4 regions of the Pseudarthrobacter raffinosi genome follow, and region 2 is predicted to be linked to each of the others. Evidence: riboswitches for the same ligand, from Rfam matches in the RefSeq annotation. Region 2 holds a riboswitch; each other region holds the start of a gene.
What was found. A riboswitch is a leader RNA that binds a small molecule or an ion and turns the genes downstream of it on or off. The one in region 2 is predicted to bind cyclic di-AMP.

Region 1 (2,194 bases), on a different contig from region 2:
AGTCATCGGGCCTCGCGGTCGGGAACGATCACCGCGTCCCGGCATGAGCAGGACCGGGAAGACCCGCTGCCGGAGGCCTTGTTACAGCCAGGCTGAGGGATCGACCGTCTGGCCGTTAACGATGACTTCGAAGTGGAGGTGGCAGCCGGTGGAGTTTCCGGTTGTGCCGGCAATCCCGATCCGCGCGCCGGTTTCAACGGCTTGGTTTATCCGCACTCCGATCGTTTCGAGGTGGTTGTAGGTGGTTTGGAGGCCGTTCCCATGGTCAATGACAATACGGTTGCCGCCGCCGTAGGGGCTGAATCCGGCTTCGATGACAGTCCCCTTGCCGGCGCTGAAGACTTCCGTGCCGCATCCGGCGGCGAAATCCTGGCCCGTGTGCAGTTCACCTGCCGCTCCGGTCAGTGGATTGGCCCGGTATCCGAACGGTGAATTGAGCACCGGATCTAAAACGGGGGAGCTGAGCCTGGCTCCGGCCGGTGGAACTCGTTGTCCGGAGGCCTGCGCTTTGGACGCCTCTACCATTTGGGGGGACGCGGCTTCTGCGGCGGACTTCTCCTGTGGCGAAGCAGCGGGTGCCAGGCTGGGAGGGGCCGGGGGCGCCGGGTTGGTGGTCACCTCCGTGCGCCCAAAGTCCAGCTGTGCACCGGCTGTGGCAGTCACGGGCGCAGGCGCGGCCGGCGCTGAAGTTCCTGCTGCCGCTTGGGGGCCGGTGTGGGTCTGAGGGGTGGCCGCGTGCGCGGAGGCCAGGGACGCTGTCAGGGCCACGCCGGAAGCGACGACTGCCAGGGCGATACTGCGTCCGCGGTGGCGGGGTGATGCGTCAGGGGCCGGTTCGGCGCGGCGGCGCCCGCGGGCGGGCCTGGTGGTGGCGGGCGGATGTGTGCCGGGCACAGGGGAGTACCCGGCAGGGGTGTGGATGTTCACAAAATGTCCTTCTGCCGGCGCCTGCGGGGTTAGCTGTCGGATTCGGGTCAGGAACAATAACCCGGCCCCTGCCCGCGTGCACCTTGACATGGCTGCATAGCGGTTCAGGGGCTTCACCCCAAGACGGCCAGAGGGCCGTCGCTGATGGGTTCCCCACCTCTGCCAGGTGAACTTGAACGGGCCGGGCAGCTGGCAGAGTTCGGCGCGCCGCCCGGGAAACGCCCTGTTGATGGCATTTCCTTACCAGTATTGACCTTCCACTATGGAGGAAGGTCAATACTGGGTGTACGAGCCTGACCACCCAATCGCCCGTTCCGGCCCCTTACGGCGGAGCGTTGAAAGGAACGACTGTGTCAACTACTTCCAAGGTCCAGAGCCGGACAGGGCTGGCCGTCGGCGGCTTTGTCCTGCTGCATGTGCTGTGCTGCGGGCTGCCGCTGCTGATCGCGGCCGGAGCACTGGGTGCAGCCGGCTCATTCCTGGGCAATCCGTGGGTCATCCTTGCCGCTGTGGCCCTGGCTGCGGTTGTACTGCTCTGGGCGCTCCGGCGCCGCCGGCCGGACGTATCGGGTGGGGTGGAGGACTGCTGCGCACCCGCCGCCTCCGCGTCCGACCAGGATCGCAACGCAGGCAGGACCACGCAGCCCACCGGCGGCCGGTGATCGACAGTCACCCTGGCAACAGGGCCGGGGACCGGGGGCCGCGGAGGTGGCCTTCATGGCAGACGGTTCTGGCGCTGCTGCTTGCCGGTGCCGCAGCAGTAACCCTGTTCGCATCGTTCATGTCCTCCTCTGCACCGCAGGCGGACCAGGCCGGAGAGGGCCCGGCGCCGGCGGCAGCAGCCACGTTTACCGCCCTGACAAGCCAAGGGGAAAAGGTGCCGGTGCCGGGCGGATCGAAACCGAGCGTGCTCTTTTTCTTCTCCATTGAGTGCGGCGCCTGCGGACCGGGAACCCGGGTACTCGCAGAGGTCCAGAACAGCTCACCTGCTGCCGTGAACTATGTCGCCGTGGACATTGCACCGTACGAAACGGCCGAGGAAATCAAAGAATTCCTGGCCGGGAACAACGCCTCCTCCCTGGCCTTTGCCTCTGACTCCGGGACACAGCTCATCACCGCCTACCAGATAAACCAGGTAAGCACCGCTGTGGTCCTGGACGCTGCCGGCCGGGAGGTCTTCCGCGCAGTGGAGCCAGACGCGGCGGAACTGCGGACGGCACTGGCTGCCGCGGGAGCCGGTTAAGCGAACCGTTACCTGGAAATCGGC
Region 2 (2,194 bases):
TCCTTTGGCAGGAGGTCGGCGGGAATAGTGATGCTGGTTTCGCTCACGGGGGCTCCAATTTCGGCATGGACGTGGCTCACGTCCGGGCGGTGGGGTGGCCGGTAGTCGGCGGTGACTGCATAAGGACCTCCTTTATTCTGCCTGAACCCTCGATTGGGCGGGGAACCGGGGCCGTCATAGTCCGGCCAATGAGACCGTTTGTCCCCGCCCGGGCATTATCCAGACAAATTCAAAATAGGCTAAGCTTTTTAGCGGACCTCGCCGCTGAGCGGGACGCGATACGGTGGGACAACGCAAGGTACTGCGCTCGAGGAGCTGAGCTGGATGACGGATCTGATCGATACTACGGAGATGTATCTTCGGACCATTTTGGAGCTTGAAGAAGAGAACATCGTTGCTCTTCGCGCACGCATCGCCGAACGGCTGCGGCATTCCGGACCCACGGTGTCCCAAACCATCGGCCGAATGGAACGGGACGGACTGGTCGTGGTCTCCGGAGACCGCCACCTGGAGCTCACGGAAGCCGGGCGGAAACGCGCTACGGAAGTGATGCGCAAGCACAGGCTCGCGGAACGGCTCCTGGCGGATGTGATTGGCCTGGACTGGGCCTATGTCCACGATGAAGCGTGCCGCTGGGAACACGTGATGAGTGAACGCGTTGAGCAGCGCATCTACGAGTTACTTAACCACCCCACCGAGTCTCCATACGGCAACCCCATCCCCGGACTGGCTGCCCTGGGCGGACCCGCGCCTGCGCTGCCCGACGCCGGTGTGATTAATCTCCTTGATGCGATGCAGGGCTACGGGCCGGCGTCGAACGTGACGGTCAGCCGGCTGGCTGAACCCATCCAGGTGGAACCTGAGCTGCTGGTCCAGCTGGACGAAGGCGGGATCAGGCCCGGTGCCTCGGTGTCCTTGGAGCGCGTGGGGGAGTACATTTCCGTGCGGGTTCCGGGAATCGAAGGGGCGCTCGAGCTGCCCCCGGAAGTGGCATCCCACGTCTTCGTTTCCGTCCGCTGACGGGACGGCGGTCCGCAGCGTGGGGCCGCGCCATAGCGCAGTGACCCAGGTTCCGCAAAGATAACGGAATTGTTACTGTCCAAGTTAATCACCTATAGTTGTAACTCAGCGTCGATACAAAAGCGTTACCTGATCCGGAGCCGAGCTCTGCCAGCGGATCAGGTGCATCAGTCACCAACTGGCAGAGGCGGGGAAACCACAACCGGCAGTCGTAAGACTGCCTTGGGGTGAAGTCCGTCAGCAGCAAGCCTCTTCCAGCGAAGGATCCTCACGGGATATCTCTGCGCCAAGTGCTTGTCACGGCGGACCGGGTCTTTGAACTCTCTGACCCGAATCCGACAGCTAACTTCGCAGGCTATCCAGAGAGGAACATTCTTGACCACGCAATACTCCAGGGGCCGCCGTCGCGCGGTGGGTCCCGCCTCGGCGCCCAGAGTGGCCGAGGATTTCACCGCGGAGAGGCCCCGCGACCCACAGCGGGACGCCCGCCGCCGCCGGGGACCCTTCCGGCAGATGACGGATTTCGCCGCCGCCAGTGGCCTCGGCCAGAAGGCCGGCATCGCCTTGGCAGCAACAGGCCTGGTTCTCACCGTGACGGTTCCTGTGACCGGCCCCGTGATGGCCACTCCGGCACCCGGCCAGGCCGCATCGGCCGTTTCCGCTGCTCCGCAGCCCGAAGTTACCGCCGAAGCCGCCGCCCAAATTGATTTCAGCCGCTCGTCCGTGGTTACCCAGGGTGATCCCGACGGCAAACTGAAGCAGCTGCTGAGCGCACAGTCCGCGGGATCCATTACCCGCGCGGCCTCTGCCGGAAGCCTCGGCTCGCCGCTGGCCCAGCTGGCTACAGTCTCCCCGTTCGGATTCCGGGTCAGCCCCATTACCGGCGGCTCCGGAGACTTCCACCGTGGCCAGGACTTCGTGGCACAGTGCGGAACCTCTGTCCTGGCTGCCGCCAGCGGCACCGTCACCTTCGCCGGCTGGCACCAGTACGGCGGCGGCAACCGCGTGGTGGTGGATCACGGCAATGGCCTAGAAACCACGTACAACCACCTCTCCTCCGCCAGCGTCAAGGTAGGCCAGACAGTCAGCCGCGGCGACGTGGTTGCCCTGAGCGGCACCACGGGCGCGTCCACGGGCTGCCACCTCCACTTCGAGGTCCAGGTCAATGGCGAAG
Region 3 (2,194 bases), on a different contig from region 2:
CGGCGCGCGGCCGGGTGCCGCCCGCCGCCGTCGAGCATGGTCGGATCACGCTACGCGGACGAAGGACGCTCCGGCGAGCCAGCTGAGGGAGTGGACTTCGGTTTTGTAACCGTCCACCCCGCCGCTGACTACCTGGCCGTTGCCGGCGTAGACGCCCACATGGCCGGCCGTGATGACCAGATCCCCTGCGGCCGGGGTGCCCACCACCGTGCCGTACTGGTAGAACTGGCCGGGAGCCAGGTCACCCACGCTCTTACCCACCGAGCGCAGCGCCTTCTCCACCATGGCGGTGCAGTCCTGCTGCACGCCGAGCTGTGAAGTGGCCGAAGCCAGGATGGCCGCGCCGAGCGAGCCGGCCGGAGCCTGGGCTGCCGGTGCGGACGTTGAGGCCAGCTGTATACCGGTGTTGGTGGCGGAGGACGGCGCCGCTGCGGCCTTCGCCGCCGGAGCCGGTGCGGCGCCCGGTGCCGTGTAGCCGGCGCCGGGGATCCGGATCTGGTCGCCGGGGTAGATGATGGTGGTCAGCGAGAGTCCATTGGCGGCAAGGACGTCGTTGAGCGGGACGCCGTTGGTGGCGGAAATCTGGCCCAGCGTGTCACCCGAAACGACGGTGTGAACGTTGGCCGCGGCGGGGACCGCTGCGGCGGGGGCCGGAGCAACAGCGGCCGGAGCCGCTGCCGCCGCACCGGTTTGGACCTGGGCGTTGGCAGTCCCGGCATCATCCGGGCCGTGGACGCCGGCCTGAGCCGGGACGCCGATGCCGAACAGCAGGCCGGATGCAGCAACAGCCACCAGGGCCGGACGGCCAAACGTCAGGGCGTGTGCTTTGGCCGTTGACGACAGGCCGACAGGGACGGTAGAGCTGGCAGAAACCACACGATGGCGTGCGGAAGCGGAATTCTTGGACACGGTTGATCGCCTCTCCCATGCCTGCGGGGTGAGCTGTCGGGTTCGGGTCGGAGATACCCGGCCGGTAGCGGCGCCGCACTGAACGGAGCGATACCGACTTAACCCCAAGGCTTCGCAAGAAGCCGTGGAAACGTGGTTCCCCCGTCCCTGCCAGCTGGAAAGCGACTGGATCCCGGTCAGCGGCAGGGCTCGGCATACTGGCGGGAATGGTCCGGCTTGAGCCGGGCCACCGTTTGACCATAACTTCTGCTCGGCGGCAATGTCACATTCCGGTAACGGAATGTAGGAGTGAAATTCACTCGTATGTCAGCGCGAATTCTCTACTCCCTGGTAACGATGTTGCAGGTCAACCCCCGTAATCCGTATATGCCCGGTAAGCTCACCAACTATGTCCCGGATTGTTCAAAAAATGCGGCTGCCCGCCCTCGCCGGCATGCTGGCGGTCGCCCTGGTAGGGTCGGCTGCGCTGCTGCCCTCACATGCCGCCGACGACGCCCCGCCCGGCGGCTATCCCTCGTGGCAGGACGTGCAGAACGCCAAGCAAAGCGAGGCCGGCAAAGCGGCAGAGGTCACCAGGATCAACGGGCTGCTGGGCGGGCTTCAGGCCGAAGCGGAGGCGCTGGGCAATGCGGCCGTGACATCCGCCGCGGAGTACGCCCAGGCCGAAGCGGCGCTTCAGGCCGCCACTTCCACTGTGGATGCCCTGACCGCCCAGACGGCACGCGCCGCGGCCGAACTGGGACAGTACAAGAAGGAAATCGGTGCCCTGGCGGCGCAGTCGTATAAGACCGGTGGCACAAACATGGGTTTCTTCGTTGCTCTCGACGCCGTGCAGAACAACAGCATCCAAGGCCTGAATATCGTCCAGATCGTCAGCGACAAGACTGCAGCCCTGGTGAACAAATCCGCAGCCGCCGAACGCATTTCCCGCGCCCTGGCCGATCAGGAGCAGGCAGCCAGGGCAGAGCGCGAGCGTCTGTCCAGCGAAGCCAGAACCAAGCTCGCCGCCGCCCAGTCCGCCCAGCAGGCCATGTCCAGGCAGATCGCGGAGCAGCAGGAGCACGGCCAGGAACTGACCGCGCAGTTGGCATCCCTCAAGGGCACCACCGCTGCGGTGGAGGGTGAGTTCCGGCAGGGCCAGGTGGCCTTGGCCGCGTACGAAACGGCGCAGGCCGCCAAACGGGCCGCGGCGCAGGAACAGGCACGCCAACAGGCGGAGGCGGCAGCCAGGGCGGCGGCCCTCGCCGCTGCGCAGAAACCGGCTCCGGCCCCACCTGTTGTACCG
Region 4 (2,194 bases), on a different contig from region 2:
TGCACGACGGCGCCAGCGATAAGGGCCGCGCCCATGAAGTAGAGCATCGCGCCGATGTAGCGCGAGTAGAGCGAGGGAGTCCGTTTCGCGAGCTCTGCCTCATAGGAGGCAACGTCTTCGCGGCTGAGGTCGTTCTGAACGGTCATGTCTGGTGAGTCTTTCGTTTTCGGGTGTGTGAGAGCAGGCAGCCGTAGCGCCGATACCGGAGTTGGTGCGGCGTGGCGCTGCGCGTGCTGCTCAGCGGGGCAGAATTGAGCGTCATGTCTCATTTCCTTGGAAGCGGGGCTTGGCCGGACACTCTAAAGAGATGGGATACGCCTCAGAATTGTGGTTTGCGGAGTAAATGGCGGTGTTTTAGCACCGCTATATGTCGCCTTCGGGTGACCTGCGGAAGGAGTCAGGCGCATGGTTGGAGGGGCATCCTAAGGGCCGGTGATTCAGTGCCCCCAAGGCATTGAATCACCGGCCTTCAGTGGTTTGTTAGCCTGCGCGGACGAAGGTGACGGCACCCTTGGACGTCATCCAGGTCAGAGGGTGCACGGCGGTTTCATTCTTCCCGTTCAGGCCTGAGCTGAGGACCTGGCCGTTGCCGACGTAAATTCCTACGTGGCCAGGCTGCATGACCATATCACCGGGCTGGGGGTCGGTGACCACGGTGCCGTAGTTCATGAACTGCATCGGGCCCAGGTCCCCGACGGGGATGCCAGCGGCATTTAGGGCGTTTTCGACCAGCCGCGTGCAGTCCTGGATCATGCCGATCTGAGCGTAGGCGGAGGACACCATGATGGAGTTAATGTCACCGGCTGCGGGAGCCGGCGCGGGCGCAGGCGGGGTGACGGTGACTTTGGCCGAGGCGGGTGCAGGGGTCGTTACGGCGGCCGCGGGTGCCGCGGCCTTCGCGGCTACCACGACAGGCTTCGGGGCTTCCACTACGGGAGCGGGCGTGGTTTCCACGACCGGGCGCTCGAAGGAAATCTGGATGGTGGCATCGGCGGTCAGCGGGGCCTGTATCTGGCTCGCGACCTCGAGGTTAGCGGCCGGTTCAGCTTCGCGCTGGGCGGGGGCGTCGGCCGCCTGGGCGGCAGCAATACCACTGGTCAGCACGAGACCGGAAGCCGCTGCGAAGACGGCGGCCTGGCGGCCTGCGCCGCCGGCATTCGCGGTAAAGGACTTGGTCAGTGCGGCAAGAGTGCTGGTCTGGGGGACCGCGCGGCGGCGGCCGTGAGTTTTGCGCATGGGCATGAAAGGGCCTCTCCCACTGCCTGCGAGGTTAGCTGTCGGATTCGGGTGGGAGGCACCCGGCCGCGTCAGGCGCAAAAGTGCACCAGGCACGGCTTCACCCCAAGACCTGCCAGAAGCAGGCCAATAATGGGTTCCCCGTCTCTGCCGGACGAAAAGTGAACGGATCCCGGGCAGCGGCAGAGTTAGGCAATCTGTTCGGGAGTGCCGCCTCAAGGAGAAACCGGCACGACTTAGACCGTACTTCACACCAGCAATGTTTGTCACATTCCGGTAACGGCGTGTCCGCCGTGGCACGGGATGCGCACTTGCTCTGTATACCCGGCCCGGGTACAGGATGCGTCTTCTTGGGTTGTCAGTGACATGGAAGTCCGGGCTGGTGTTGCCGTACCCGTTTGCACGGCCGTTCACCCCCAGCACACCCTCGATTCTTCCTCAAAAAGATAGAGCCAGGCTTCCCCTTGTTTCTTCCGCTGCCGGGTGCAGCTGCTGCTCCGGCAGCGGTATCCAGTGGCAGCACAGTCGAGTTTGCTGTCGAAGGGCTGACGTGCGGGCATTGCGTCCAGACCGTTCAAAAGGCTGTATCGGCCGTTGAGGGTGCCGAGTCCGCCTTTGTGGACCTCGTGTCCGGCGGTCGTTCCCGGGTGATAGTCACGGTACGGCCGAGAGCTTTGCTGTGTGTGCGGCCGTGACCTCCGCCGGCTACACGCTTTGCAGCAATTGGCATCAAGGCCCCTGGCAGAAGACCGGTTAGGCGAGTGGGGTGTCTTTTGACGGGGCGAACGCGTCCCCGGCGCTGAGGCCGGCATCGCGCTCGGCGCTGGAACGGGTGCACGGCATCGGCCGGTGTTGTCCAGGCCGGCAATGATGCCTGGACTGTGCTGTGAAATGGTGGACCTATCCGGGGCCAGCCATACCAAGCCGTAGCAGATCCTCATTTGGGCCACCGGTTACA

Region 1: it holds a riboswitch for cyclic di-AMP, as region 2 does, so the genes downstream of both, NG697_RS21245 (M23 family metallopeptidase) here and NG697_RS17335 (M23 family metallopeptidase) in region 2, are expected to answer to the same signal.
Region 3: it holds a riboswitch for cyclic di-AMP, as region 2 does, so the genes downstream of both, NG697_RS03260 (C40 family peptidase) here and NG697_RS17335 (M23 family metallopeptidase) in region 2, are expected to answer to the same signal.
Region 4: it holds a riboswitch for cyclic di-AMP, as region 2 does, so the genes downstream of both, NG697_RS20905 (NlpC/P60 family protein) here and NG697_RS17335 (M23 family metallopeptidase) in region 2, are expected to answer to the same signal.

Annotation. Positions count from the first base shown of each region.
Region 1 covers NZ_JAMXBG010000033.1:6,792-8,985, forward strand. Annotated here, with positions in the region: gene NG697_RS21245 (M23 family metallopeptidase) at 82-927, opposite strand; cyclic di-AMP (ydaO/yuaA leader) riboswitch at 931-1,125, opposite strand; gene merT (mercuric ion transporter MerT) at 1,278-1,589, shown strand; gene NG697_RS20400 (TlpA family protein disulfide reductase) at 1,709-2,170, shown strand.
Region 2 covers NZ_JAMXBG010000020.1:46,639-48,832, forward strand. Annotated here, with positions in the region: gene serC (phosphoserine transaminase) at 1-47, opposite strand, end outside; gene NG697_RS17330 (iron-dependent transcriptional repressor DtxR) at 325-1,020, shown strand; cyclic di-AMP (ydaO/yuaA leader) riboswitch at 1,174-1,392, shown strand; gene NG697_RS17335 (M23 family metallopeptidase) at 1,396-2,194, shown strand, end outside.
Region 3 covers NZ_JAMXBG010000002.1:309,918-312,111, forward strand. Annotated here, with positions in the region: gene NG697_RS03260 (C40 family peptidase) at 46-909, opposite strand; cyclic di-AMP (ydaO/yuaA leader) riboswitch at 913-1,083, opposite strand; gene NG697_RS03265 (aggregation-promoting factor C-terminal-like domain-containing protein) at 1,298-2,194, shown strand, end outside.
Region 4 covers NZ_JAMXBG010000044.1:1,635-3,828, reverse strand. Annotated here, with positions in the region: gene NG697_RS20910 (hypothetical protein) at 1-146, opposite strand, end outside; gene NG697_RS20905 (NlpC/P60 family protein) at 481-1,242, opposite strand; cyclic di-AMP (ydaO/yuaA leader) riboswitch at 1,246-1,441, opposite strand; gene NG697_RS20900 (heavy-metal-associated domain-containing protein) at 1,635-1,931, shown strand.